2 regions of the Labrys sp. F242 genome follow, and region 1 is predicted to be linked to the other one. Evidence: predicted binding sites of a transcription regulator. Region 1 holds the regulator's gene; the other holds the start of a gene.

Region 1 (14,808 bases):
GGAGATAGCGGCCGTCGGGCGTCATCAGTTCACGCATGTGGATGAAGTGGCGGTCGTGATTCTTCAGCCCCACATGCTCGAACATCTCGATCTGCGCGACCGCATCGAACTGCCCCGATGGCTCGATGGTGCGATAATCGCGCAATTCCACCTCGACCTGGTCTCCCAGCCCCTCCCGTTCGATTTTCGCGCGGCAGAATTCCAGCTGGCGCTGCGCCAGGGTCACGCCATAGGCCGTGACGCCGTAATGCCGGGCAGCGTGGCAGACCAGCCCGCCCCAGCCGCAACCGATGTCGAGCAATCGGTCACCGGGTTTCAACTGAAGCTTCTGGCAGATGCGGTCGAGCTTGGTCTGCTGGGCATCTTCAAGCGAGGATTCCGGACTCGGGAAATAAGCCGCCGAATAGACCATCTCCGGATCCAGGAACAATTGATAGAACTCGTTCGAGACGTCGTAATGGAACTGGATCAGCTCCTTGTCGTCCCGCCCCTTGGCATAGCGCATCGGGATCGAGCCATCAAAGCTGGGCAGCGGGGCTGCCTTGGCCATCCGGCCAAAGAGGAATGGCGTGGCAAACCCCAACAGCTTCATTTTGGGAAATGACCGACCTGTGGCGAGTGCCTTGCTGTGATTCCAGCGGTCTGCCGCCTGCAGAGGACTTCCACCGACAATATCGACTTCCTGTTCAGCGTATAGCTCGAACAACGTCATCAGCCTCGGGCGCGTCAACATCCTGCGTATCGCTTCGGGGGAGCGCAGCACAAAGCGGATGTCGTCTCTGGCATGAGGCCCGAGCGGCAGAACTTCGCCGTTCCACAATTCGAGACTGAGATCCGCCCCAAGCTTGTCGGCGACCTCCCCGACGAGCTTACGCGTAACTGCAAGACGCTTTTCTTCGAGATTCATGGGCGCCGCTTCATGGGTTGGGAGGCTTGCCTGCACTCGCCCCACCCGACGTGAAGGCAATGCAGCGACGCTTCCCGAATCGACCGGCTCGGGCAGACGTCTCTCCGTCACCTTTTTGACAGGTTTAATATTACCTGCAACCCATGGGTGCATCATGTCGCGGCCGCAACGGACAAGGACGATATGAGGCTACGGCGCTTGGCGTGATATCTACGCCTTCGAGGCCTTGCCGTCCTGCGTGGCCGCGACGCACCGGTCTTCGAAGGCGCGGCAGTGGTGATGTTAGGCGGCGCGCCGGGAGCGCTCGCCGAACGCGCGCGCGGCGAATTGCTGCCCAAGCGCATCTTCAGCACCGGCCCTCAGATCGACTTCGCATCGAGGCCTGGCAACTGGGCGATCGCACTTGCGAGAAACTCGATCAGCAGTCTGACGCGCGCAATGCCGGCACGCTCGGGCACGATCAGCATGTTCAAAGGCGTGGGCACCGGCACATAATCGGGCAGGATCGGCTCCAGCCGACCTTGCTCGAGGAGATCATCGACCAGCCAGACATGGGTCGGGCCGAAACCACGGCCGGCCGCGAAAGCTTCGCGCGCCGCAAGTCCGTGATCGACCTGCAGGCGTCCGCCAAAGGGCACGGCATGGCGGCTTCCGTCCGGCCCCTCGAGAACGAGCATCTCGCTGCCCGCGATGTTCGACATGCGTATGCCCTCAAGCCCGGCCAGGTCTTCCGGTGTCCGTGGCCGCCCATACCGGGCCAGAAAGTCAGGAGCTGCCACGAGAACCCGACGGCTGCGGCCCAGCGACCGCCTCTTCATGGAGCTCTCGTCGAGCGGCCCGAGCCGCAGTGACAGGTCGACGCCTTCCCGGACGAGATCGATACGTTCGTCGGTGAGGCTGAATTCGACTCTGATATCGGGATGGCGGTCCTGGAAGGCGAAGAGCAGGCGGGCGACATGCCGAACGCCGAGGGCGGCCGTGCAAGACAGGCGGACCGTGCCGGCATGCTCTCCCTGCCCCTGTCGAGCCTCGTCGCCGGCCTGTTCGACGAGGCGCAGGATCTGGACGGCATGGGCATAATAACGGCTGCCTTCCTCGGTGAGCGAGACGCGCCGGGTCGTACGGCTGAGAAGAGCCACGCCCAGCGCATCCTCGAGCTCGCTCAGGTGCCGCGTGACACTTGACTGGCCGATATTCAGCTCGCGTGCGACCGCAGAAAAATTTCCGCGCTCGGCGACGCGAACAAAGCTGCGAATGCGTTCCAAAGTGACGTCTGATTTATCCATAAATCGGCATAGTACTATGCATTCTCCAGGTATAGCGGATTATATGGACCTTCCCTAGCTTTGAGGAATGATTTCTCATTCCCGGAAACACCCATGAAAGTCCTGCTCGTCTTCGCGCATCCCGAACCCCGCTCGCTCAATGCAAGGCTTCGCGACGTTGCCATCGCCGAACTCGAGGCTCAGGGCCACGAAGTTCGTCTGTCCGATCTCTATGCCGACAAATGGAAATCCGAAGTCGACCAGGCCGATTTTCCGGCACTGGAAGCCGAAGCCAGACTGATACCGGTGCATGCCTCCAAGAAAGCCTTCGAGGCCGGCACGCTAACCGACGACGTCAAAGCCGAGATCGAGAAACTGCTATGGGCCGATGTCCTCATCCTGCAGTTTCCGCTCTGGTGGTTCACCATGCCGGCCATCCTCAAGGGCTGGGTCGACCGCGTCTTCGCCTATGGTTTCGCCTATGGCGTCGGGGAACATAGCGACCAGCGCTGGGGGGATCGCTATGGCGAGGGAACCCTGGCCGGCAAGCGCGCGATGCTCATCGTGACGGCCGGCGGCTGGGAAGAACATTATACGCCGCGCGGGATCAATGGCCCGATCGACGACCTGCTGTTCCCGATCCATCACGGCATTCTCTATTATCCCGGCTACGACGTACTGCCGCCCTTCGTGGCCTATCGAGCCGATGGCCTCAAGGAAGCGGGTTTCGAGCCGCTGGCCGAGCGCCTGCGCGACAGAATGCGAACGCTGCCATCCGCGTCGCCCATTCCCTATCGCCGCCAGAATGCCGGCGACTACCTGATCCCGACCATGCAACTGCGAGCCGGGCTCGCAACGTCGGGCGAAACGGGCTTCTCGCTGCATCGGCGCGCGCCCGCCGATTGAGCCTGCCGGCCCGGATGGCCGTCACAACCTGGTTTCGCCTTCGTCCTCGCGCAGGGCCCGGTCCTCCATCTGAATGGTGACATGGCCGATGCCGAATTCGTGGCCGACAAGCTGGCGGGCTGCGACCAGAACCTCGCGCGCTTGGGTCATGTCGGCCAGCACCAGATGGCCACTCATGGCATCGAGCCCCGAGGTTATCGTCCACACATGCAGGTCATGCACGGCGACCACGCCGGGAATTTCGCCCAGCTTCTTCTCGAGCAGGGAGAGATCGACGGTAGGTGGCGTGCCTTCCATAAGAATATGCACCGCCTGCTTCAGCAGGATCCAAGTGCGCGGCACGATGAACAGGCCGATCCCCGCGCCGATGATGGGATCGACCAGCGTCCAGCCCGTCAGCATCACCACGAGGGCGGCGAGGATGACGCCGAGGGAGCCGAGCATGTCGGACAGGACCTCGAAATAGGCCCCCTTGACGTTGATGCTCTCGGAAGAGCCCCCGGACAGGAGCTTCATGCTGATCAGATTGACCACCAGTCCCGCCATGGCCACTGCCAGCATCGGGGCCCCGAGGATTTCGGGCGGATTGAGGAAGCGCTCATAGGCTTCATAGAGGATGTAGACGGTGAGCAGCAGCAGCACGACGGCGTTGGTCAGCGCCGACAGGACCTCCATGCGGACATAGCCATAGGTCTTCTGAGGCGTGGCCGGCCGTTCGGCGAAACGGATGGCGATCAAGGCCAAAGCGAGGCCTCCGGCATCCGTTAGCATATGCGCGGCATCCGCCAGCAGAGCGAGGCTGCCTGTCCACAAGCCACCGATGACCTCCGCCGCCATGAAGGCCGAGGTCAAGGCAAGGGCGGCCAGCAGACTGCCCTTGTGACGGCCCGCTGCCGTCTCCCCGCGCGAGGCCACCCCGTGCGCATGCCCGTGTCCCATCCATGCCCTCTTGCAATTGCCGCACAACGCAAGCCGCGATGCAGGGGAAACATAACTCCTCTAGCCGCTAGAGGAGCAAGACACAAAGGCGATGGGTGGGGCGAATATGCGCCAAACCGTCCAGAATGAAGTGCGTGATCCGTTCAAATCACACAGCGCTTTTGCCGACTCAGTGCTTGCTGGCTTTCCGCTTGGCTGCAGGAGTAGCCTTCCGCTCGGGCTCGGGCTCGCCTTTCGCGTTCAGTTCGTGCACGTCATAGAAGCGGGAGGTCAGCGTCGATTTTGCTTCCTCGCCGACGATGAATTTCTTGGCCATCTCCCAGTGGCGAAGATCGCTGCCTTCCGGACACCCTTCGCGCAGCCAGATCTCATAGGCCTTCATTCGAATGCGCTGTTCGGTCGTATGTGGCATCGCTGCGCTCCCTCGTCGCGTTTAACGGAGCGGCCGACGCAGAGGCGCGTGGCGGGCATTGCCGATCAGACATATCACGGCATCCGCCCGCCCCGCATTGCCCGGCCGCTGCGGGGAAAACGCAGGGCGGGCCGGCTGGTTCCCGACAAGCGAGGTTTCTGGGCCCAAGGCCTGGCACGAAATTGGCGTGCCGATCTGAAGATCGGTACAGCGTGTTTCGATCTATCCCGCGTCAGACCTCCCCACCCTTGGCAAGGAAATCTTCGGCGCTCAGCACGATCTTCGAGTCCTGCGCGCCCACCAGCTTCTCGTCCTTGTCGGGATAGGGCAGGCCCGCCAGCACGCTGCGGATTGCGGCAAGGCGCGTGCGCAGCTTGTCATTGGCCTTGACGATGGTCCAGGGGGTGTCGACCGTGTCGGTCGCTTCCAGCATGCGGTCATAGGCCTGCGAATAGGCTTCCCATTTGCCTACCGCCTGATGATCGATCGGCGAGAGCTTCCACTGCTTGAGGGGGTCCGCATAGCGCGCATGCAGGCGCTTGAGCTGCATGGCCTGGCCGATGGTCAGGAAGAGCTTGAACAGGCGGATGCCGTCGCGCACCAGCATCGCCTCGAATTGGGGCGCCTCGTGCAGGAACTTGTCGGTCTGCTCCGGTGTGCAGAACCCCATCACCGGCTCGACCCCACCGCGATTGTACCAGGAGCGGTCGAAGATCGCGATCTCGCCCTTGGTCGGCAATTGGCTGACATAGCGCTGGAAATACCATTGCCCCTGCTCGGTGGGCGTCGGTTTCGACAGCGCGACCACGCGGGCATCGCGCGGGCTCAGATGCTGGGTGAAGCGGTGGATGGCGCCGCCCTTGCCTGCGGCGTCGCGCCCCTCGAAGATCACGACCACGCGCTCGCCCTGCGCCTTCGCCCAGGTCTGCGCCTTGAGGAGCTCGATCTGCAGCGCGCGCAGGTCCCGCTCATAGGTCTTGGATTTCAGCTTTTCCTTATGCGGGTAATTGCCCGAACGGAAGGCCGCGTCGTCGATCTCCGGGGGCAGGTCGAGATCATCGAGACGAAACCCGGCGATCGCCTTCATGAGCGCTTCGTCCGCCTGCTTGCCCGCCTTCTTTGTCATGGAACCTCTCCAAATCCGCACGATCGTCGTGAAACTGTCATCGCTCTGTCTACATTGCCAGCATGAACGATTTCCACAATGCCCAGAGCAAAGCGCGTTCTAGTAGAAACACCCTTTTGCTCTGGCTCTCTGGTTGGACGCGTCTTTGCGATTCGAGATGAGTCCGTCAATTCGCAAAACGCCTTGGATGGAAAGCCGCAATGTCGATGGTGATGGAACGCTCCTGGCTCTTGACGAAATTGGCCTGGAGCGGTGTAGCTGGTCCGGTGGGCTCGAACCGAAACATCCTGAACCGCATCTGGGGCCGCCGCTGGCTGGTGCTCTCGATCGCGCTGCTGCTGACCGCCCTGGTGCTGTGGGACGGCGCCAATCCCTGGCATGGTCTGCTCATCTTCGCCATGATCGTCGCGGCCACGGGTACCCTTCCCTCGACCGGCGGACATGACGGCAGCATCAGGCCCCCTCTGCCCGAAAGCGGCGGCAAGCCCTCCTTCGACGATCTGGTGATGGCCATCCCGGACCCGGTGATTGTGCTCGATTCGGAGCTTGCGGTTCGCTACTTCAATCGCCGCGCCCGTGACATCGTCCCCAATCTGCGTATTTCCGAAGCCCTGACCTATGCGCTGCGCGTGCCGGAATTGGTCGATGCCATCCGCTCGGCCCTCGACACCGGGGCCAGCCGGCAGATCGAATATTCCGAGCGCGTGCCGATCGATCGTGTCGTCGAGGCGCAGATCTCCACCATTGCGGGCGAGAGCGGGCGCACCGCCTTCGTGGTGATCGTGCTGCGCGACGTCACCCAACGCCACCGCGTCGAGCAGATGCGGGTGGATTTCGTCGCCAATGCCAGCCATGAACTGCGCACGCCGCTGGCTTCCCTGCTCGGCTTTGTCGAAACCCTGCAGGGCCCGGCGCGCAACGACGTCGCCGCGCGCGAAAAATTCCTCGACATCATGCGTTCCCAGGCCAATCGCATGTCCCGGCTGATCGACGATCTCCTGTCGCTCTCGCGCATCGAACTCAATGCCCATGTCCAGCCCGACAAACCGGTCGAACTCAGCGCCGTGGTCGGCCATGTCGCCGACACGCTCGGTCCCCTCGCCCAGGACCGGGGCGTCACGCTCAGCCTCGACAGGCGCATCCCGACGCTGGAGGTTCGCGGCGAGCGGGACGAGTTGATCCGCGTCTTCGAGAATCTAGTCGAGAACGCCATCAAATATGGCGCGTCCGGCGGCAAGGTCGAAATTGTCATCGATTCGCTGCCCAAGACGCAGGGCAAGGGCCGCGAGGCCGTGGTGACGGTGCGCGACTACGGTCCGGGCATCGAGGCCGAACATGTGCCGCGCCTGACCGAGCGCTTCTACCGGGTGGATGCGGCCAAATCCCGCGAGAAGGGCGGCACCGGCCTCGGCCTTGCCATCGTCAAGCACATCGTGGCACGCCATCGCGGCCGGCTCGGAATCGAAAGCGCGCCCGGGGAAGGCAGCACTTTCTCGGTCCGGATCGATCAGATCGGCTGAGAAGACGCGTCTATATGATGCCGCCGGTGTTTCCGGGACTTTTTACAATTGCGTCGCGTCCTTTTTGGCCACATCGCAACATTTCCCCTATCATATTGAAATACAACAATTATAAATGTCATAAAACGATAGTCGAACTGTCATAGAACCGTTGCTGCCGGCTTTTAGGAGTCGCGACGTAGACAGGATTGCCGACCGGTGAACGGTCGCCGTGCCCTGTCCAGAGAACAACGGAGATAGACCGTGAAGCTTTCCTTTCTTGCGCTCGCCGCTTCAGTAGCCCTGTCGAGCACGATCGCTGCCACTGCTGCCTATGCCGCCGACATCACCGGCGCCGGCGGCACCTTCCCCGCCCCCGTCTACAATGCCTGGGGCAGCGATTTCAAAGCCAAGACCGGCACCGCGCTGAACTATCAGGCGATCGGTTCGGGCGGCGGCCAGACCCAGATCACCAACCGCACCGTCGATTTCGGCGCTTCCGACGCCCCGATGGCCACCGACAAGCTGGCTGCCGCCAAGCTGCTGCAGTTCCCGACCGTGATCGGCGCCATCGTTCCGATCGTGAACATCGAAGGTGTTTCCACCGACCAGCTCACGCTGACCGGCCCGATCATTGCCGACATCTACCAGGGCAAGATCACCAAGTGGAACGATCCGAAGATCGCCGAGCTCAACAAGGATGTGAAACTCCCCGATCTCGACATCGCCCCGGTCTACCGCGCCGACGGCTCGGGCACGACCTATGTGTTCACGTCCTACCTTTCTGCCGTGAGCCCCGACTGGAAGAGCGGCATCGGCGCCGCCACCTCGGTGCAGTGGTCGGCCGGCTCGGGCGCCAAGGGCAATGACGGCGTCGCTGGTGCGGTGAAGAACACCCAGGGCGCCATCGGCTATGTCGAATATGTCTATGCCGCCAACAACAAGCTGACCACCACGCAGCTCCAGAACAAGGACGGCAAGGTCATCAAGCCGACCGTTCCGGCGTTCCAGGCCGCCGCCTCCAAGGCCGACTGGAAGGGTGCCAAGGACTTCGCCGTCTCCATGATCGATGTCGGTGGAGAGACCTCCTGGCCGATCGTCTCCACCACCTTCATCCTGTTGCCGAAGGATCCCAAGGACGCCAAGCAGTCCGCCGAAGTCCTGAAGTTCTTCGACTGGGCCTACAAGGATGGCTCCGCCACCGCCGAAAAGCTCCACTACATCCCGCTGCCCAAGGACGTCATCGACACCGTTCGCACGGCCTGGAAGAGCGAAGTGAAGGCTGCCGACGGCAAGGCTGTCTACGAATAAGTTGAACGCGACCCGGCGCAACCTTGCGCCGGGTCGTCTTCCCAAAAGCGTTTTGCGATTTGGCGGAATCGCCAGGAAGCACAAAGACGCGTCGAACCAAAGAATCGGAGCAAACCAGCGTTTTCGTCTAAACGCGGTTTGCTCCCGTCGAAACACAGGCCGGAATATCGCCATGAGCGCCATAGCCGACTCCTCGCTGGACGCATCCAACTCGGCTGCAAAGGTCGCGCAGGGTTCTCCCTCGCCCGGCGCCAAGACGGTTCCTGGCGCCAACCTGGATCCCATCTTCAAGGCCGCCCTCTATGGTTGCGGCTCTCTCGTGCTTATCCTGCTCTGCTCGATCGTCGTGCTGCTGTTCTATGGCGGCTGGCCGGCGCTGGCCCATTTCGGGCCGAGCTTCTACTGGTCAACCGCCTGGAACCCCGTCACCGAGAAATTCGGCGCCGGGGTGATGATCTACGGCACGCTGTTCACCGGCCTGCTGGCGCTGATCATCGCCCTGCCGATGTCCTTCGGCATCGCCTTCTTCCTGACCGAGATCGCGCCGCAGAGCGTGCGGCGGCCGATCGGCATTGCCATCCAGCTCCTGGCGGCCGTGCCCTCGATCATCTTCGGCATGTGGGGCTCTCTGATCGTGGCGCCGATCCTGGCCCAGACGATCTATCCGCCGATCATCTCCGTCCTCTCGCATGTGCCGGTGCTCGGCTATCTGTTCAAGGGCCCCACCAACGGCGCCGGCATGCTGACCGCCGGCATCATCCTGGCGCTGATGATCATTCCCTTCATCACCGCGATGTTCGTCGAGATCCTCGAAGCCGTGCCCGCCATGCTGAAGGAATCGGCCTATGGCGTCGGCGCCACCACCTATGAGGTCTTCCGCAACGTCTCGGTGCCCTATGGCCGGACCGCGCTCGTCGGTGCCGTGATGCTCGGCTTCGGCCGTGCCCTCGGCGAGACCATGGCCGTGACCTTCGTCATCGGCAACGCCAACCGCATATCGGCATCGCTGTTCTCCTCGGGGGCGACCATCGCCTCCACCATCGCCAACGAATTTCCCGACGCGCCTGCCGGCTCGCTGCGCAGCCAGTCGCTGCTGGAGCTCGGTTTCGTGCTCTTCGTGATTTCCTTCATCGTGCTTGCGATCTCCCGCATGCTCGTGCGCAGCAACGCCAAGTAAGGGAGAGCATCATGGCCCATCTCGCCCACGGCAACGCCCGCCTCGCCCGCCGTCGTGCCCTCGACTACGCCTACAAAGTCGTCTCCATCGGCTTTGCCGCGATCTCCCTTCTGGCGCTCGCCTGGATCCTGTACACCCTGCTGCGCGAGGGCCTGCCCTCGCTGACCTTGGACCTCTTCACCAAGGACATGGCTGATGGCGGCCTACGCAATGCCATCGTCGGCTCTTTCGCCATGGTCTTGCTCGCCCTCCTCATCGGCGCGCCGATCGGCATCATGGCTGGCACCTTCCTCGCCGAGGCGGGGCGCGGCAGCAAGTTCGCCGACGCGGTGCGCTTCATCAACGACATCCTGCTTTCGGCGCCGTCCATCCTGATCGGCCTGTTCGTCTACCAGATGATCGTGGTGACGACGGGCGGCTTCTCCGGCTGGGCCGGCGTGGTCGCCCTCGCCATCATCATCCTGCCGGTGGTCGTGCGCACCACCGAGGACATGCTGGCCCTGGTGCCGATCAGCCTGCGCGAAGCCGCCTTCGCGCTGGGGTCGCCGATGTGGAAGGTCATCACCTCCGTGACCTGGCGCTCGGCCCGCACCGGTATCGTCACCGGCATCCTGCTGGCCCTGGCCCGCGCCGCCGGCGAGACCGCACCCCTGCTGCTGACAGCCTTCGGCAATTCCAACTGGTCGCTCAACCTCGGCAATGCCTTTGCCAGCTTGCCGGCCGCCATCTACCAGCTCGCGCCTTATCCCGACCCCAAGGCCGTCTCGGTGGCCTGGAGCGGCGCCCTCCTCATCACCGCCGGCGTGTTGGCGCTCAATATTCTGACCCGCTTCGTGCTCGCTCCCAAGAAATGAGTGATCCCATGTCCGCTACTCCACAAGCCTCCATCGCGGTTGCCGAACGCCCCATCGCCAATCCAGCTGCCGCCGTGAAGCTCAAGGTCGAGAATCTCGACTTCTTCTATGGCGAGAAGCATGCGCTCAAGGGCATCAATCTCGACATGATCGACCGGCAGGTCACGGCCATGATCGGCCCTTCCGGCTGCGGCAAGTCCACCCTGCTGCGCGTGCTCAACCGCATGTACGACCTCTATCCGGGCCAGACTGCCAAGGGCCGCGTGCTGCTCGATGGTCAGAACGTCATCGGCAAGGAGATCGATCCGGCAGTGCTGCGCGCCCGCATCGGCATGGTGTTCCAGAAGCCCACGCCCTTCCCGATGTCGATCTATGACAACATCGCCTTCGGCGTGCGCCTGCATGAGTCGATCTCCAAGGCGGAAATGGATCAACGCGTCGAATGGTGCCTGACCAAGGCCGCCCTGTGGAACGAGGTCAAGGACCGCCTGCACGCCTCTGCGCTCGGCATGTCCGGTGGCCAGCAGCAGCGCCTGTGCATCGCCCGCACCATCGCGGTGAAGCCCGAAGTCGTGCTGCTGGACGAGCCGACCTCCGCGCTCGATCCGATCTCGACCGCCAAGATCGAGGAACTGATCGACGAATTGAAGCGGGACTTCACCATCGTCATCGTCACGCACAATATGCAGCAGGCGGCGCGTTGCGCGGATGTGACGGCCTTCTTCTATCTGGGTGACCTCATCGAGGTCGGCCAGACCAACAAGATGTTCACCACCCCGAACGACAGCCGTACACAGGATTACATCACCGGCCGCTTCGGCTGATCCCTCGGCCAGCGTCGAATTCATTTGGAGGCGGCATGTCCGACCACATCGTTACATCCTTCGATCAGGAATTGCGCGAATTGCGCAACATGATCGCCGAAATGGGTGGCTATGCAGAGAAGAGCGTAGCCGACAGCGTCGAAGCCCTGCTCAAGCGCGACACCCAGCGCGCCAAGGCCGTGATCGAGCTCGATCTGGCGATCGACAAGCTCCAGCGCCAGGTCGAGGACCGGGCTATCCTGGTCATCGCCAAGCGCCAGCCACTGGCACTCGACCTGCGCGAAATCGTCTCGGCCCTGCGGGTGGCCAACGATCTCGAACGCATCGGCGACCTCGGCAAGAACGTCGCCAAGCGCGTGGTCGCCATCCACAGCCATGCGCAGCCGGCCCAGCTCTTCGGCGGTTTCGACCATATGGCTGACCTGGTGCTCGAGCAGCTCAAGCAGGTCCTCGACGCCTTCGCCCAGCGCAATGTTGAAGAAGCGCTCTCGGTCTGGAGTTCGGACGGCGAGATCGATGCGATGTACACCTCGCTGTTCCGCGAATTGCTGACCTACATGATGGAAGATCCGCGCAATATCGGCTTCTGCACCCATCTGCTGTTCTGCGCCAAGAACATCGAGCGCATCGGCGACCATGCCACCAACATCGCCGAGACGGTGCATTACCTGGTGACCGGTGAATCGCCGGCCGGCGAGCGGCCCAAGGCGGACAACAGCACCGATCTCGTCGACCTTCCTGTGCCGGCTAAGTAACAAGGGATAGGCCATGCCTCCCAAGGTTCTGATCGTCGAGGACGAAGAAGCATTGACCCTGCTGCTGCGCTACAATCTCGAAGCCGAAGGCTATGAGGTCGACAGTGTGGCGCGCGGTGACGATGCCGAGATCCGCCTGCGCGAAAGCGTGCCGGATCTGGTATTGCTGGACTGGATGCTGCCGGGGTTGTCGGGTATCGAATTGTGCCGGCGCATCCGCATGCGGCCGGAAACCGAGCGCCTGCCCGTGATCATGCTCACGGCGCGTGGCGAGGAAACCGAGCGTGTGCGGGGTCTGGCCACCGGCGCCGACGATTATGTCGTCAAGCCCTTCTCCGTGCCGGAACTCTCGGCCCGCGTCCGCGCTCTGCTGCGTCGGGCCAAGCCCGATCACGTCGCCTCCCTGCTCAAGGCCGGTGACATTTCCCTCGACCGCGAGACCAAGCGCGTTCATCGCGGCAATCGCGAGATCCGCCTCGGCCCGACCGAATTCCGCCTGCTCGAATTCCTGATGCAGGCGCCGGGACGCGTGTTCGCACGCGAGCAATTGCTCGACAGCGTCTGGGGCCGCGACGTCTACATCGACGAGCGCACGGTCGACGTGCATGTCGGGCGACTGCGCAAGGCGATGAACCGCACGCGCGAGATCGACCCTATCCGCACGGTTCGCGGCGCCGGCTATTCCTTCGACGAGACCTTCGCCAAGCAGGCCTAGGACGGATATTTCATCGCCCGACACCAAGGCCGGCGGCTCACCGCCGGCCTTGTCGCATCACGTACCCGGTACTCGCCCGATCTAGGCGATTTCAGAGGCTTGCGATAAGACGACTTGCCAAAGAAAATGCCGGGGTTGCCATGATCCGTTCCTTGCTCGTCGCGTCGCTTTTGACTGCCAGTTCGTTGGCGCTGCTTCCCAGCGATGCCGCAGCGGCCAAGCTCAAGAAAACCTTGTGTTCGGGCGAGTTCGGTACCGGCTCCGGCTTGGCGGGCTCCTATATCGGCAAGGATTGCTTCATCGCAGCCGACAGCGACATGCAGGAGCAGGTCGCCGGTATCTGCAAGGAAGGCTCGCGATGCGAGGTCGAGGCCATGGTGGAGGTCGCACCCGATGGCAGCATGCAGATCAGGACCGTCTTGTCCGTCAGGCAGGCCGGACGCGCGCCCGCCACGCGCACGTCCTATGCCCAGAAGGCGGGCAACTATGCCGACGGCATCTATGCCTTGCAGGACGATGGCTGCGACAAGCAGGGGGCGACGCCAGGCAACCGGGTTTCCGTGCAGCTTCTACGGGCAGCCGGTCCTGCCATCCAGCTCTACGGCAAATATTGCGCGGTCATCGAGGCCGATGGCGAGGAGCCTTCCAGCGCCAAGTTCCAGGCGACGCTGCAGCTTCGATGCGGCAGCTCGCCGGCGCAGGACCAGGCCCTGCGAAGCGGCCGCTCCGGCACGGCGGAAACCATCGTGATGACCCCCGCCCCCGAGCGGCAGCTGTGGCTCGATGAAGACACATTGATCCGTTGCCCGATCAAGCGCGCCTATACACCGCAATGGTGGATCGAGGCCCCGCCCTTCAATGGCCGCTATCCCCAATAGCTTCTGCAGGCGCCGATATCAGCCCAGAGCCGCCAGGCGCCCTTGCAGATAACGGCGGATGACGGGATCACTCTCCAGCCCGATCGCCCGCGAATAGGCGTTGCGGGCCTCCTCCTGCCTTGCGGCGCGGGCCAGCAAGTCCGCGCGTGCAGCCCAATAAGGCTGGTAATCGGCGATCCGCCTGTCGCTGGCGACCTCGTCGAGCCCGGCCAATCCGGCTTGCGGTCCCGCAAGACGGGCGAGCGCCACGGCTCTGTTGATGGCAGCGACGGGGGACGCGGTCAGTAGTACCAAGGCCTCATACAGCGTGACGATCGCGGCCCAGTCCGTCGTCGCGCAGATGCGCCTATTGGCATGGGCCGATTGCAGCGCGGCTTCGAGCTGATAGCGACCGATCTGTCGCGCCTGCCCGGCCCTGGCGAGCAAAGCCTCAGCCTCCTCGATCAGGGCGGCATCCCAAAGCGTGGTATCCTGCTGTTCCAACGGGATATAGTCGCCGACCGGGCTACGGCGTGCAGCCCGCCTCGCCTCGGCATGCAGCATCAGGGCCAGCAGGCCGAGCACTTCCGGCTCGCCGGGCAGGAGCGAGACCAGCAACCGGCCGAGCCAGATGCCTTCCACCGACAGATTGCGCTCGCGGGCCTGCGCCCCTTCGGGATCGGCCCAGCCCTCGGCATAGACGGCATAGACGGCCTCCAGTACCGCTTCGAGACGACCGGGCAACTCGTCGGGTTCCGGGATCCGGAAGGGGATGGCGGCCTGCTTGATCTTGAGCTTGGCCCGCACCAATCTCTGGCTCATCGCCGCAGGTGAAACCAGGAAGGCGCTGGCGATCGCGCCGGCGTCGAACCCCAATATCGTCTGCAGGATCAAGGGCGCGCGCACGGCGGCATCGAGCGAGGGATGAGCACAAGCGAACATCAGGCGCAGGCGCTCATCGGGAATGACAGGCTGTTCGGCCTGCTCGGAGGCGAGGGCCTCGACATGGCGGATGACCTCGTCCGCCTTTTCGCCGCGCAGCTTGGCGCGGCGGGCCGCGTCGATCTGCCGGCGCCGGGCCGCGGTCAGGAGCCAGGCTTCGGGATTGGCGGGCACACTGCCCGCCGGCCAATGTTCCAAAGCCGCCGCAAAGGCGTCGGCCAGGGCGTCCTCCGCCCCCGCAATGTCGCCCGAACGTGCCGCGAGAAGGGCGACGAGCCTGCCATAGCTGCGTCGCGCGACGATTTCGGCAAGTTCGACG
Region 2 (14,808 bases), on a different contig from region 1:
CCTGGCGGGAAAGCGGTGCAACAGGCTTCCCTTTCGGGCGAACGACGACTATATGAGGTATGAATCCCGACAATCAGCTCGCGTCGGGCTTCGTTCCAGGAGGCTGGAGCGAGGCGGCAGCGGGCTCATGCTTTCCGAGGAGATGCCAATGTCGACCGCCCCGCTGATGCCGAAGGCCACCGCCGTCTGGCTGGTTGAGAACACTGCCCTCACCTTCGACCAGATCGCCGAGTTCTGCAAACTGCATCCGCTGGAGGTCAAGGGCATTGCCGATGGCGAGGTTGCGGCCGGCATCAAGGGCCAGGATCCTGTGATCGCCAACCAGCTCACCCGCGAGGAGATCGCCCGCGGCGAGCGCGATTCCCATCACCGCCTCCGGCTGGCCGAGCCGAAGGTCAAGATCGCCATCGCCAAGGTCAAGAAGGGCCCGCGCTATACGCCGGTCTCGCGGCGCCAGGATCGCCCCAACGCCATTCTCTGGCTGGTGAAGAACCATCCCGAACTCAAGGACGCCCAGATCATGCGTCTGGTCGGCACCACCAAGACGACGATCGCCGCCATTCGCGATCGCACCCATTGGAACACCGCGCAGCTGGCCCCGGCCGATCCGGTCATGCTCGGTCTCTGCACCCAGATCGATCTCGATTTCGAAGTCGCCCGCGCCTCCAAGGATCGGCCGCCCGAGCCCGAGAGCGCCACGCTGCTGCCCGCGGAAATCACCACCGGACCGACGGCTGATCGCGGCCATAGGCAAGACAATCCCTTCGCCTCCCTTGGCAACACGCCGCGCCAGGCGGAAGAGGAGGACGAACTGGACGTCGCCAACGTGTTCGCCAAGCTCAAGGGTATCAAGCAGAAGGACGACTGAGCCCCAGGCGGCCAGCTCAGATCCACCACTTGAAAGGGCTCTTTCGCCAGCGCGGAAAAGCCCTTTTGCTTGTGGAGGTTGGCAGCCGGCTCCAGCCGTGCTTTCCCGGACCCGTTGCGACCTAATACCGGCAACAAGAAAGGGCGCGATCGGTGATCGCGCCCTTTTTGTCATCCGATAGAATCCAGGAACATCACCTTTATGGAAGCTGGCGACCGAACTCGTCGCGCACGCCCTCATAGCGGGCATAGCGGATCGGCGGGACATCGTCATCGCCATAAACGTCGCGCTGATGCCCCATCGCGACTGTCTGATCCTGCCCCCTGAGCTGTGCCAGGCCGGCGGAGATCGCTTCGACGAAGGATGTGGCCCCCTCGACCAGAATGGCGGCGATCGAGTAGTGCAGGCGCACCTGCGTCCCGTGCAGAGCCGGGGCATAGCTCCAATGCCGGCCCCATTCATCTTCGTGGAATTCGACGCTCGACATACTCGTACCCTCAACAAAAAGTAAATACGCTCTTGCGATATGTTTCCTATTTTCAATGCTTTATGCTAGATTATCAATGGAGCAAACCTTTCTTCACCATCAACAAAAACTTGATGATCACAGGTAGGGCATGAGCAGATCGGGAGCTGGCCTCGGTGCATTGTGGACCTTTGCCGTCGCCGCTCGTCATCTGAGCTTTGCCAAGGCCGCGATCGAGCTCGACGTGACCCCCGCCGCCGTCAGCAGCCAGATCCGCGCTTTCGAGGACCGCCTCGGCACCCGGCTGTTCTTTCGCACCAGCCGCAGCATGAAGCTCACCCATGCAGGCGAGGAACTGCTCGAAGCGACCGGCGGCGCCCTGCGCACCATCGACGAAGCCTTGCACAGGGCCGCCAACACCACCCAGCGCAAGAGCTTCACCGTCTCTTCCGGCTCATCCTTCGCGGCCAAATGGCTGGTGCCGCGCCTGCCGCGCTTCCGCCAGCAGTTTCCCGACATCGACATGCGCATCGATATTTCCGATACGCTCGCCGATTTCAGCCGCCAGGAAGTCGACGTCGCCATCCGCTTCGGCCGTGGCGCCTATGCCGGCCTGCGCTCGGACCGCCTGTTCGTCGAGGACGTCTTTCCGATCTGCAGTCCGCAGCTTCTGCATGGACCCATTCCGCTGCGAGAGCCCAACGACCTGCAATATTTCACCCTGATCCATCTCGACTGGCACAGCCAGGATTCGATGTGGCCGGATTGGCGCATGTGGCTGATGGCCGCCAAGGCCGACAAACCCGACCCGATACGCGGCCTGCATTTCAGCCAGTCGATCATGACCCTGCAGGCGGCCGTCGACGGCCAGGGTGTGGCGCTCGGCAACACCAGCCTGGTCGGCGACGATCTGGCGGCGGGCCGGCTGGTGCGCCCCTTCGACCTGTCGCTGAAGATCGCGCCGGAATTCGCCTATCATTTGGTGGCACCGCGGACAAAGGCGGACAAGCCGATGATCAAGGCATTCCGGGACTGGGTGCTGGCCGAGATCGCCAGCGGCAAGGCCGTCTGACGGCCCGGTTCGCGCGCACGCCCTATCGTGACCCGCGCCCCATGCAATGCCGGTGACGCAAAAGCGTCAGGCGATGATATCCGGCGTCAGCAGGTCCTCCAGCAGGGACATGCGGTCCTTGAGATGGAGCTTGCGCTTCTTCAGGCGTTGAAGCTGCAGACGGTCGGGAGTTCCCACCTGTTCCAAAGCGGCAATCGCGGAGTCGAGATCGCGGTGTTCCTGGCGCAACTGCCCCAGCTCCGCAATCATCGCGGCTTCCTCCTCCTCGGTGAGTGGATTTGACAAGCCCATACCCTTCCATTCCGAATGGCAGCCTCGGTATTTGGACCGTCCTGCCGCCCCATGCCCCTTCGGGCACGGTGCCGAACTATGCCGAGCCGATTTCTCGCCCGCAAGCGCTGCGGCAAGATATCGCCATCTATTTACACCCGTTTGGCAAAGCTTGCCGGACAACTTTCACAAGCCCTTCCTAGGCCTTTGATCCAGCATTCTTTTTGGCTCTTCCACACTGCATTACCGTGCGGTAAGCTATTGTTCTGACTAAATTTATTGTTGCTTTGCACAATCGATTCACGGCGAGAATCCACGATTTTCCTTCGACATGCGTACCGTTTCGTGAGAACGTTGAATGTCGGAACTGTGACACAAGGAGCCGTTAATGCCTGTGCAGTCGCATTTGGTCGAACTGGAGCGCAAACATCACGCTCTCGAAACAGAACTCACCATCGCACTGGCTCATCCCTCCTCGGATGACCTCAAAATCGCAGAGCTGAAGCGCAAGAAACTCCTTCTGAAAGACGAAATTGCAAGATTGAAGAGCACCGAGAGGTTGCACTGAACCAGTCGAAGCTGGTGCATTCTGACCGCCGGACCGGAGCAAAATCCGGTACCGGCGGTTTCATTTTGTGGCCACCTTGTGCCAATTGATACGGACGGCTCCCCCAAACAGGTTCATCATCGGCTGTGATCGAAGCAATAACCCATGGAGGGGTTTGCTATGGCCGGCACGACACGCCATCTGGGGATTGGCCTCGTTTCTTCCTTCCTGCTGGCCTGTGCCATCCTGCCTACTGCAGCCACATTCGCGGACCGGGCGCGGGCCGCGCCCGTCGCCGCCATCCAGGCGCAGGCTCCCAGCCTCGAAGAATTCAAGACCGTGCTGTCGGGCTACGGCCAATACATCTATTCCGAACGCTATGGCGAGGTCTGGAAGCCTTCGGTGGTGCCTGCTGGCTGGCACCCCTATCCGGCCTGCCGCTGGGTCTATGACCGCAATTTCGGCTGGACCTATGACGACCCCACCGTCTGGGGCAAGATCATCCATCATTACGGCCGCTGGGCCTCGGACGGCAGCAATGGCTGGGTCTGGATACCCGGCACGCAATGGAGCCCCGCCTGGGTAATCTGGCGCGGCGGCGGCGACTGGACCGGATGGGCACCGACACCGCCCGCAACCGACCAGCAGGAAATCAGCCTGGCCAATTTCAACGTGGACAGGCAATGGACCTTCATCGAGACGGCCAAGCTCGGCAATCGCTGTGAGGGTGAAGCTTCGGCGGTGCCAGTCGGCACCTTCGTCGGCTCGGCCCCGGTGACACGCATCAAGATCGTGCGCGGCATTGCCGTGTTCGTGCTGCCGCCGCCTGCAACCGTCATCGACTACGACACCGGCCCGGTTGCGCCCTGGCCGGCCGAGTTTCTCGGCGAATGGCTGCTCTGGCTCAATACCGCCGCCTCGGCCGCCTCGCTGACCGTCGGTGACAGCCTTGCTGCTGCCTGCGCGCCGCCGCCAGCAGCGCCGGCCGTCACGCCCATCGCCTTGCCGACGCCGGCAGCCCCCCGCTTCAAGTCCTGGAGCCCACCTCCGCCCCGCTATGCCAAACGGCGCGACCTGCGCCGGGTCGATGCGCCGGAAGCCCCGCGCAGCAGGCGGCGGATTTATCCTGCGCCGGACTATGTCGACGAGCCACCGATCTACAGCCCACCGGCCCGCCGCCGCCCACCTGTCTGGAATGATGGCCCCGTGGTCCAGAGGCCGCCTCGCTACCCGCCGCCGGGCCCGGTGGTAACGCCCTCCAACAATCCGACTTCACCCAATTCCGGCCAGCGTTATCGTAGACCCCGTCCGCCCGGCCCCTATCGCGGCCAGCAAGTCTGGTAGCAGGCACTGGCTGGCCGGACCGAGAATGCAGCGGGGCGTTGTAATGGCGCCCCGCGGCTGTATGGTTCGGGCATCCCTTTTCCTGGAATCGATCATGCCCGCCTCCGCTTCCCTGCCCCGCCGCCAATGGTTCGAGATGACGACGGAGGATTTCCGCACCGGCGAAACCGCCGATTGGATCGCCGTCTTGCCGATCGCCGCCGTGGAACAGCACGGGCCCCATCTGCCGGTTGGCGTGGACAGCATGATCATGCAGGGCTATCTCGACCGCGCCATCCCGCTGATTCCCGCCGACATTCCCGCGACCTTCCTGCCGATCCAGACCATCGGCAAATCCAACGAACATCTGGAATTCCCAGGCACCCTCAGCCTTTCGGCCGAAACTGTAATCCGGGCCTGGGTCGAGATCGGCGAAAGCGTGCACCGGGCCGGTATCCGCAAGCTCTTGATCGTCAATTCCCACGGCGGCAACATGGCGGCGATGGATATCGTGGCCCGCGAATTGCGCGTGCGCCACGGCATGCTGGTCGCCTTCACCTCCTGGCACATGTTCGGCTACCCCAAGGGCGCCTTTTCGGATGACGAGACGCGCCTGGGCATCCATGCCGGCGAGATCGAGACAGCCTTGATGCTCGCCTTCCAGCCCGACCTCGTGCGCATGGACAAGGCCAAGGACTTCCGTCCGGTCACCTACGAAATGGAGCAGACCTTCAAATATCTGCGCACCGGCCGTCCCGGCGGCTTCGGCTGGATGGCCCAGGACATCCGCCCCGAGGGCGCGGCGGGCGATGCTGGGAAAGCAACGCCGGAACATGGCGAACTCTCGGCCGAATTCGGCGCCCAGGCGCTGGTCGACCTGCTCAGGGATATCCGGGACTTCGATCTTTCACGTTTGAGGAACGGGCCGCTCAAGGAATGAGGGCTGCATCCTTCTCCCGCAAGGAGAGAAGGATGCAGCCCTCAGGCCGCGACCTTCTCGACCTCTTCCAGCAATTGCAGATCACCGCGGCCGAAGGACACCGTCACGTCCTCGCCCATCTGCGGGGGCGGGGCACCCGGATTGTTGAAGGTGTCGAGCGAGACCACGTTCTCGTCGAAGCGCACTCGGATGCGCACGATCGAGCCGAGGAAGCTGACGAGCTCGATGCGACCGGTGAGGCTATTGCGCCCCTCGCCGCCGGTGCCCAGCACCACGGCTTCGGGGCGCAAGGCCAGCGTGCGCGTCTCACCATTGCTGGCACCCTGCAGGCCACGGCTGGTGATCACCTCCTGCCCATCGACCGAGAAGCGCCCGGCAGCGGCATCGACGACCTTGCCCGTGAGGAAATTCAGCGTGCCGACGAAAGAGGAGACAAAGCGCGTCTTGGGGAAATTGTAGATCTCGAAGGGCGTGCCGACCTGTTCCATCTGCCCGGCGCTCATCACCACGACGCGGTCGGACATCGACAACGCCTCTTCCTGATCATGCGTGACGAACAAGGTGGTGATGCCGAGTTCCTGCTGCAGCACCCGGATCTCGTCACGCAGGGACACACGGATCTTGGCATCCAGCGCCGAGAGCGGCTCGTCCAGCAGCAGGATCTTCGGGCGCACCGCAATCGCGCGCGCCAGGGCCACGCGCTGCTGCTGGCCACCGGAGAGTTGGAAGGGATAGCGATCAGCGATCTGCGGCAGCTTGATCATCTCCAGCATCTGCTTGACGCGGGCGTCGATCTCGGACTGGGATTTCTTGGCGATCTTCAGGCCGAAGCCAATATTCTCGACCACGGTCATGTTGGGAAACAGGGCGTAGGCCTGGAACACCATGCCGACATTGCGCTGGTTGGGCGCCAGGCCAGTGATTTCCTTGCCGTCCATGCGGATCGAGCCGGCGGATGGCGACTCGAAACCGGCGACCATGCGCAGGACCGTGGTCTTGCCGCAGCCGGAGGGACCGAGCAGGGTGATGAATTCCCCCTTCTGGACCGACAGATCGAAACGCTTCACCACCTGGTTGGCGCCGAAGCTCTTCTGCAGCCCGGTGATCTCGAGAAAGGACATCTTGACCTCCAGTAGCAGTTTCAGCGTGCCGGCCGGGCGCCGCGCGAGCGTCCGACCAATTGCAACAGGCCCATGCAGGCCCAGGTGATGATGAAGGCAACGATGGCGAGCGCCGAGGGCTCATAGGCCCGGTTCGCGCCGATCAATTGCAGATAAGTACCGAAGACCGGCCGGTTGAGCAGGCTGGCAAAGGTGAATTCGCCGATGACGATAGCGAAAGCGATGAAGGAGCCGCTGAGCACGCCCGAGCGAATGTTCGGCAGGATGACTTGCCACAGGATGGTGAAACCGCTGGCACCCAGGCTCTGGGCCGCCTCTGTCAACGTCTTGACGTCGATAGCGCGCAGGCCTGCATCGACGGAACGGTACATATAGGGCAGCGCCAGCACGACATAGCCGAAGGTAAGCAGGAGGTCCGTGGTCCATTCGCTATCGGTCAAAGGCAGCCAGGACGACGAGTTGAACATGCGGATATAGCCGAACACGATGATGATTGCCGGAATGACCAGCGGCAGCAGCGTGACGAACTCCACCGGCGACCGCCATCGCGGCAGGCGCAGGCGCACCAGATAGGCCGCCGGCACCACCAGCAGGATGCTCAGAATGATCGTAGCAAGCGCGAGCAGGATCGAACGGATGAACGCGTTCTGGAACTCCGCCTGGGCGAACACCACGCGATAGGCTTCGAAACTGTATTGCCCGCGCAGCATGCGCAGCGAGAACTCGAAGGTGGAGAGCAACGGGATGATGAAATAGCTGATTGCCAGCAGGATGATCAGCCAGGACAGCACGGAGGATTTCTTCATCGCACCCACCGCTCGCTATAGCTGCGCAGCCAGATATAGGCGCCGCTGGAAATACTGGTGATCACCACCATGCCGAAGGCGATGGCGTAGCCCAGATTGGGATTGCTGAGCACGTCGCCGCGGATCTGGGCGAAGAGCTGGATGGGAATGATCGGCAGGCTGGATCCGGTAAGCGCATAAGCGGTCGCCACCGCGCCGAAGGCATTGGCAAACAGCAGCAACGTCGCGCCCAATATGCTCGGCAGCAGGATCGGCAGGGCGATGTGCCGCCAATAGTGGAAATTGCTGCCGCCCAGCACGGCATTGGCCTCGCGCCATTCGCGCTTCAATCCATCGAGAGCTGGCGCGATCACCAGCACCATCAAGGGAATTTGGAAGTAAAGATAGACCACGGTCAGACCGGTAAAGCTGAGAATGTTGAAGCCGGTCGAATAGAGGTTGAAGCCGAGCCAGTCCCGCAGCAGGACGGTGACGAGCCCCACCCGCCCCAGCGTAGCCAGGAAGGCGAAGGCCAGCGGCACACCGGCGAAATTCGAGGCGACCCCCGAAAATGTCATCACGGCGCCGCGCATCCACTCCGGCAGGCCACCGAGAATGACCGCATAGGCCACGAAGAAGCCGATGAAGGCACCACCGAGGGCCGAGGCGAAGCTGATCTTGATGCTGAGCCAGAAAGACGAAACGATCGCCGGATTGGTGAACAGCTCGAAGATGTTGCCGAAGGTGAAATGCCCCTCCCGGTCGAAGAATGCCCCCACCAGCAGCAAGGCCGTCGGGACCACCAGGAAGAGCAAGGCGAAGAGCACGAAGGGCGCCATGCCCAGCACGGCCAGCCCTCCACTGGCTCTGGCCGAGCCTGGAGCTGCAGCTGGGGCAGTGTTTGCGGTGGTATTCATGCGGCGACCACAATAGCACGCGTCCTGCCCGGAGAAACCGGACAGGACGCGCAGGAGATGACAAACGATGTTACTTGACGGCGGCGCCGACCACGCTGTCCCAATCCTTGGTGATCTCGGCCTTGGCAGCGCCCTGCTCATCAAGTGTCGGGAACACGGCCTTGGCATAGGCTTCCGCCGGCGGAAGCTTGGCAAGCAGGTCCGCCGGGATCTTCTTGTTGGCGACGAGGTCGTTGAAGCGGATCGGATGGCAATAGCCCTTCAGATAACCGATCTGGCCTTCGTCGGAATAAAGATACTCCATCCACAGCTTGGCGGCATTGGGATGCGGTGCGTAGGCGCTGATGGCCTGGACATAGACGCCAGCGACCACACCGCTGGCGGGAATCACCACGTCGACATCCGGATTGCCCTTGAGCGTGTCGCGATCGGTAAGGGCGTTGTAGTCCCAGCGCAGCACGATCGGGGTCGCGCCCTGGGCGAGCGAGGCGGCCTTGCCGATGGTGGGCACGAAATTGCCCTTCTTGTTGAGTTCGGCAAAGAATTTCAGCCCCTCGGCGGCAGCCTTGCTGGCATCGCCCTTGGCGGCGGACAGGCCGGCGGCATAGACACCCTGGATCGCCTGGTTGGCTGTGCGGGGATCGCCAGCCAGTGCCACGGCATTCGCGTAGTCGGAGCTCAGCAGGTCGCTCCAGTCCTTGGGCGAATTCTTGACGATGTCCTTGTTCACCTCGAAGGCGAGCACGCCGTAATAGTCGCCGTACCAATGGCCATCGGCGTCCTTGGCATTGTCGGGAATGGAAGCCCAGGTCGCCACCTTGTAGGGCTGGATCAGGCCATCCTTCTTGGAGGTCGGGCCGAAGGAAAGACCGACATCGATCACATCGGGCGCCTGCGGGCCGGTATTGCCCTTGTTGGCCTTGATGGCCTCGACTTCGTCGCCCGAACCGGCGTCCGGATTGAGCTCGTTGACCTTGAGGCCATACTTGGCCTTGAAGCCCTCGATGATGGCGCCGTAGCCGCACCAGTCATGCGGCAGCGCGATCGTGGTGAGCTGGCCTTCCTTCTTGGCGGCGTCGATCAGCTCCTGGCTCTGGGCCAACGCGCTGCCCATCGAAGCCGCCAAGGCCAGCACGGATACCGATGCGATACCCAGCCACGTTTTCCTGCTCATTTGTCCAACTCCTAAGATGGTGCCGCGCCGGCCCATTTTTCCGTAAAGGTTTTTACAGCGGCGCTGGTATCAATGACGGTTGACACTTTTGTGTCAATAGTGGCCGTCATATATGACAGCCTCAATATTCACTGTTTGCAGCGATTTTTACGGGTTTACGACGCCCGCTCGATCCGTTAGGAAGTGAAAAAGCCCGGCCATCGGATGAGCCGGGCTTTTGCGTGTCCGGGTTTTGGAATTCCGTGCGAAGGTGTTTTACGATTTGGTGGAACCACCAGCGATCGAAAAACGTATCGAAACGAGAGAGTTAGAGCAAAACGACGTTTCCACTTGAACGCGTTTTGCTCTCGGAATTTCGGGGCCGAGGGCCAGAGAGAGAAGGGAGATCACCATGGCCAATGTCGTCGTGGTCGGGTCGCAATGGGGCGACGAAGGCAAGGGTAAGATCGTCGACTGGCTGTCGGAACAGGCCGACGTCGTCGTACGCTTCCAGGGCGGCCACAATGCCGGCCATACCCTCGTCATCGGCGACAATGTCTATAAGCTGTCCCTGCTGCCCTCGGGCATCGTGCGCGGCAAGCTCTCGGTGATCGGCAATGGCGTGGTGCTCGACCCCCGCGCCTTCGTCGCCGAGGTGAAGAAGCTGACGGAGCAGGGCGTTTCGGTGACGCCCACGACATTACGCATCGCCGAGAACACCCCGCTCATTCTCTCGCTGCACCAGGACCTCGATCGCCTGCGCGAATCGGCGACCGATGGCACCAAGATCGGCACGACCGGGCGCGGCATCGGTCCCGCCTATGAAGACAAGGTCGGCCGCCGCGCCATCCGCCTGATGGACCTGGCCGATCTCGGCGCCCTGCGCCCGAAGATCGCGCGCCTGCTCAACCATCACAACGCCCTACGCCGCGGCACCGGCCAGAACGAAATCGATCCGGAAGCCCTCTATCAGGAACTGGCGGACGTGGCGCCGCTCGTCCTGCCCTTCATGGACGACGTCGGCGCCCTGCTCGACAAGGCGCGCAAGGCCGGCAACCGCATCCTGTTCGAGGGCGCCCAGGGTGCCCTGCTCGACATCGACCATGGCACTTACCCCTATGTGACCTCTTCCAACACGGTCGCGGGGCAGGCCGCCATCGGCTCCGGCCTCGGCCCGGGCGCGCTCGACTATGTGCTGGGCATCACCAAGGCCTATACGACGCGCGTAGGCGAAGGCCCCTTCCCCACCGAACTCACTGACGAGACCGGCCGCCTGATCGGCGAGCGCGGCCGCGAATTCGGTACGGTCACCGGCCGGGCCCGCCGCTGCGGCTGGTTCGATGCCGCCTTGGTGCGCCAGACCATCCGCACCTCCGGCATCACCGGCATCGCCCTCACCAAGCTCGACATTCTCGATGGCTTCAAGACCATCAAGGTGTGCGTGCGCTATGAACTCGATGGTCGCGAAATCGACTATCTGCCGGCCAGCCAGGCCGCCCAGGCGCGCGTGAAACCGATCTATGAGGAGATCGAGGGCTGGCAGGAAACCACGGCCAAGGCCCGCTCCTGGGCCGACCTGCCGGCGCAGGCGATCAAATATGTGCGCCGCATCGAAGAGCTGATCGGGGCGCCGGTGGCCGTGCTCTCCACCAGCCCCGACCGGGATGACACGATCCTTGTGCAAAATCCCTTTCAAGTCTAAGAGCAGACCTAATCCCGTCAGATTCGGGCATTAGTGCGTGATCTGCTGCGATGGCACTGTGCGGGTTGCGATCCGCGCGGCGCCGGGCGTATCCGGCGATGGTCTTGTTCCCAGGGGCAGGATCAGGCGTGGTTTCGACCACGTCTTGGCAGCCGGGCCTGCCTGCAGCGGATCATGGGCCCGGAGCAAACTGCGATTTCTCCGAATCGCATTTTGCTCTTACGTCTTGTTTTGACGCATTTTCCTAACCGAAAAGTCCATAAACTTTTCTGGAAAATGCTTCTGTGAAGAGATCGAGCCAGAACGCGTGTCGACGGACTATTTTCCTCCCATCCAGCGAGCCGTGCAGGGTCTTTCCCCCAATACGCAGGAAACCCGCCAGGCGCTCTATGAGAAAGCCCGCTCCGCCCTTCTCCGCCAGCTCAATGCCGCTGATCCAGCGCTGACGGAGGGGCAGATTGCGAGGGAACGCAACCTGCTCGAAGAGGCCATACGGCGCGTCGAGCACCATTACGACGAAGCCGAGTTCACGCCCGAGCCGGTCGTCTCCGAGCGCCCGGCCGCTCCCCAGTCCCAGTCCGATGGCCAGCCTGCCGACAACGATGCCGTGGACGATGAGGCGCCCTCGCCTGCCTCGTCCCGGCCGAACGGCTTGCCGGCTTTCGCCGAGCGCAAGACCGAGAAGCGGCGGCCTCAGGCGCCTCGTCGCAGCAGTTCCAACGGCAATTTCCGGCGTTATGCCGTGATGGCCGCGCTGGCAGCCGTCATCATCGGCGGAGGCGCCGCCACTGCGCTCTATTTGCGCGGAAGCGACGACAGCCCGGCGCCGGTACCTCAGCCGGGGCCCGCACCACAAGCATCATCCAAGCCCGCACCCGAGCCCGGCAAATTGAATGACCGCCTCGGCGGCGCGCCGGCCGCCCCCCCGACCGAAGTCGCCACCGGCAATCCTTCGGCACCGACGCCGGCCGCCCCGCAGCCTGCCGCACCGGCGCCGCAGGTTCCAACAGCGCCCGCACCGCTGCTGCCCTCGACGCAGTCGGAGGCGCCGGAGGGGCAACGCGCGCGCCTGATGGAGGAAGACCCGAGCGCCCCGATGAAGGGCCGCCTCTTCGAAGGCACCGTGAACTGGCGTACGGAATCGCAGGCCAGCGGTACCAACGGACCGCTCGACACTGTCGTCGTCGGTGAAATCACCGTTCCCGACCGCAAGATGAAGGTGCTCCTCACCCTCAGGCACAATTCCGACCGTTCCCTGCCGGCAAACTACCTCTTGAACATCCAGATGAGCGTACCGGCCGACTATCCCAGCGGCGCCGTCGGCGACGTCAAGAGCGTGAACGTCAAGGCCGATCCGCAGGTCCCTGGCTTGCAGCTCGACGGGGCGTTGATGAAGGTCACGACGGGCGTGTTCCTGATGGGTCTGCTCGACCCACCCGACGAGAAGGGCCGCAACGCCAAGATGTTGCAGGCCAATCAATGGTTCGACCTGGTGTTCACCTTCGCCAACGGCCGCAACGCCGTATTCACCTTCGAGAAGGGGCCGACTGGCGAGAAGGCCTTCAACGACGCCATGGCCGCCTGGAACACCGACGCCGCCGCGGCGCAATAGATCGCGGCGCCCCTTTCAGGATGCCTTTACGGTCGTGACGCGCAATTCGTGCTCGCGGCCGTCGCGGGCCTTCCAGGTGATCGACTGCCCCGGCGACAGGCCCAGCAAGGCCGTGCCGATCGGCGTGAGGATCGAGACCTTGCCCTCGGCAATGTCGGCCTCGCCCGGATAGACCAGTTTGACCTCGCGCAAGGCGCCGCCCTCCGTCTCGAAGGTGACGACGGAGCCGATCTGCACCACACATTCGCCGACCTGCACCGCCGGAACGATCTCGGCCCGGTCGAGCTCGCCGAGCAACGCCTCGGCCACTTCAGGGAACCGATCGAGGGCGGAGGTGGCGAGCTGCGTCAGGCGCTCGAAATCGATCTCGTTCACGATGATATTGGGCTTGGTCTGGTTCTTGATGGGTTGATTCATGATTGGATACCTCAGAATAGCCGCGACATGGCACGCCCACCTGCCAAGCGGCTACCCGCTGAGCATGGCGACGAAAAATGGATGCGCCGGCCCCGCGCTTGGCGCGAGCCTGCCGGCGACAGCATTGCGATTTGACGGATTGAAAAATGCGCCGGGTGGTATGCCGCCCCGGATGGGAAGCGGCGCGCCCCGCAGCTCGGGGCGCAAACGGCCGAGCCCGGGGCTACGCTTCCGCGATCGGGAAGAGACGAAGGGTGATTTTGACCACGGTGCTCATGGCTCCACCATGTTGATCGACACCAATCCTGTCAAGCCGGATCGGATGATGTCCCGAACGCGCTTTACATCGAGGCATGGAGACAGCTGCGCCCCCTAGAGCAAAGCCCGTTTAGACGGAAACGCTGTTTTGCTCTAGCTCTTTGATTCCAAGCCAATCCAATGGATTGGCTGGAGCGTTTTGCGATTCTCGGTGATTCCACCAAATCGCAAAACGCTTTAAGGAAAAAGCCGCCCGAAGGCGGCTCCCCTTTAGGCTATCGCGAGCAGTATCAGGCCGGCGCGTGCGCGGCTTCCAGACGGGCCACGCCGGAGCGTACTGCCGCCTGGATCTTTTCGAAGGCCCTGACCTCGATCTGGCGTACACGCTCGCGCGAGACGCCGAACTCGTCGGAGAGTTCTTCGAGCGTGATGGGATCATCGGCAAGGCGGCGTGCCTCGAAAATGCGCCGCTCGCGATCGTTCAGCACATTCAGGGCTTGGCGCAGGGCGGTGGAGCGGTTCTCGCTTTGCTCCGTCTCGGCCAGGCGGGTCTCCTGACTGACAGAATCGTCCACCAGCCAGTCCTGCCACTCGCCGTCGCCTTCCTCGCGCACGGGAGCATTCAGCGAAGCATCGCCGCCGAGACGGCGGTTCATCTCCACCACTTCCTGCTCCTGCACGCCGAGCGACTTGGCGATCGACTTGACCTGCTCGGGGCGCAGATCACCTTCATCCAGCGCCGAAATCTGGCTCTTGGCCTTGCGCAGGTTGAAGAAAAGCTTCTTCTGGTTGGCGGTGGTACCCATCTTAACCAGCGACCAGGAGCGCAGAATGTACTCCTGGATCGAGGCGCGGATCCACCACATGGCGTAAGTAGCGAGGCGAAAGCCCTTTTCAGGCTCGAAACGCTTGACGGCCTGCATCAGGCCGATATTGCCTTCCGAAACCACCTCGCCCAGCGGCAAGCCATAACCACGATAGCCCATGGCGATCTTGGCCACGAGCCGCAGATGCGAGGTCACCAATTGATGTGCAGCCTCACGGTCGCCATGCTCGCGCCAACGCTTGGCAAGCATGTACTCCTGCTCCGGCTGGAGCATCGGGAAGCGGCGAATTTCATCGAGATAACGCGACAGGCCACTCTCGGCGGCCAAGACGGGAAGCGCGGCAGAAGCCATATGTTCCTCTCCTCTGAACCCCCATCGAGGGCGGTTCAAATCGCCATCCCTCCTTACGAAGCAGACGGCGCCTACGTGATATGGGGACGATACCGGCCCTTGTGAAGACCCTTGTGGATCTTCCCGGTCACGGCATCTCGCGGCCCCGCATGTGCCACCCTCGGCAAATCTATTGACTT

Evidence for each region. Region 1 encodes PhoB, which activates phosphate uptake and scavenging genes when phosphate is short. Its sites were predicted from a motif close to TGTCATNNANCTGTCAT; they were not measured.
Region 2: ACZYTC_RS27915 (YdcH family protein) is a predicted target of PhoB. The motif match lies at 3,035-3,051, and genes of this name have one in related genera.

What each region holds. Positions count from the first base shown of each region.
Region 1 covers NZ_JBVASG010000001.1:29,161-43,968, reverse strand. The annotation lists gene ACZYTC_RS00200 (class I SAM-dependent methyltransferase) at 1-907, opposite strand, end outside; gene ACZYTC_RS00195 (LysR family transcriptional regulator) at 1,267-2,193, opposite strand; gene ACZYTC_RS00190 (NAD(P)H-dependent oxidoreductase) at 2,287-3,078, shown strand; gene ACZYTC_RS00185 (cation diffusion facilitator family transporter) at 3,100-4,017, opposite strand; gene ACZYTC_RS00180 (DUF2934 domain-containing protein) at 4,187-4,429, opposite strand; gene ppk2 (polyphosphate kinase 2) at 4,662-5,555, opposite strand; gene ACZYTC_RS00170 (ATP-binding protein) at 5,756-7,075, shown strand; gene pstS (phosphate ABC transporter substrate-binding protein PstS) at 7,319-8,365, shown strand; gene pstC (phosphate ABC transporter permease subunit PstC) at 8,538-9,542, shown strand; gene pstA (phosphate ABC transporter permease PstA) at 9,554-10,396, shown strand; gene pstB (phosphate ABC transporter ATP-binding protein PstB) at 10,393-11,220, shown strand; gene phoU (phosphate signaling complex protein PhoU) at 11,256-11,975, shown strand; gene phoB (phosphate regulon transcriptional regulator PhoB) at 11,989-12,690, shown strand; gene ACZYTC_RS00135 (hypothetical protein) at 12,831-13,568, shown strand; gene ACZYTC_RS00130 (RNA polymerase sigma factor) at 13,587-14,808, opposite strand, start outside.
Region 2 covers NZ_JBVASG010000005.1:314,325-329,132, reverse strand. The annotation lists gene ACZYTC_RS27935 (DUF1013 domain-containing protein) at 149-868, shown strand; gene ACZYTC_RS27930 (hypothetical protein) at 1,068-1,355, opposite strand; gene gcvA (transcriptional regulator GcvA) at 1,486-2,406, shown strand; gene ACZYTC_RS27920 (YdcH family protein) at 2,473-2,697, opposite strand; gene ACZYTC_RS27915 (YdcH family protein) at 3,065-3,244, shown strand; gene ACZYTC_RS27910 (DUF6600 domain-containing protein) at 3,404-4,567, shown strand; gene ACZYTC_RS27905 (creatininase family protein) at 4,662-5,486, shown strand; gene ACZYTC_RS27900 (ABC transporter ATP-binding protein) at 5,528-6,607, opposite strand; gene ACZYTC_RS27895 (ABC transporter permease) at 6,628-7,413, opposite strand; gene ACZYTC_RS27890 (ABC transporter permease) at 7,410-8,309, opposite strand; gene ACZYTC_RS27885 (ABC transporter substrate-binding protein) at 8,380-9,423, opposite strand; gene ACZYTC_RS27880 (adenylosuccinate synthase) at 9,875-11,164, shown strand; gene ACZYTC_RS27875 (hypothetical protein) at 11,472-12,776, shown strand; gene rnk (nucleoside diphosphate kinase regulator) at 12,792-13,193, opposite strand; gene rpoH (RNA polymerase sigma factor RpoH) at 13,742-14,629, opposite strand.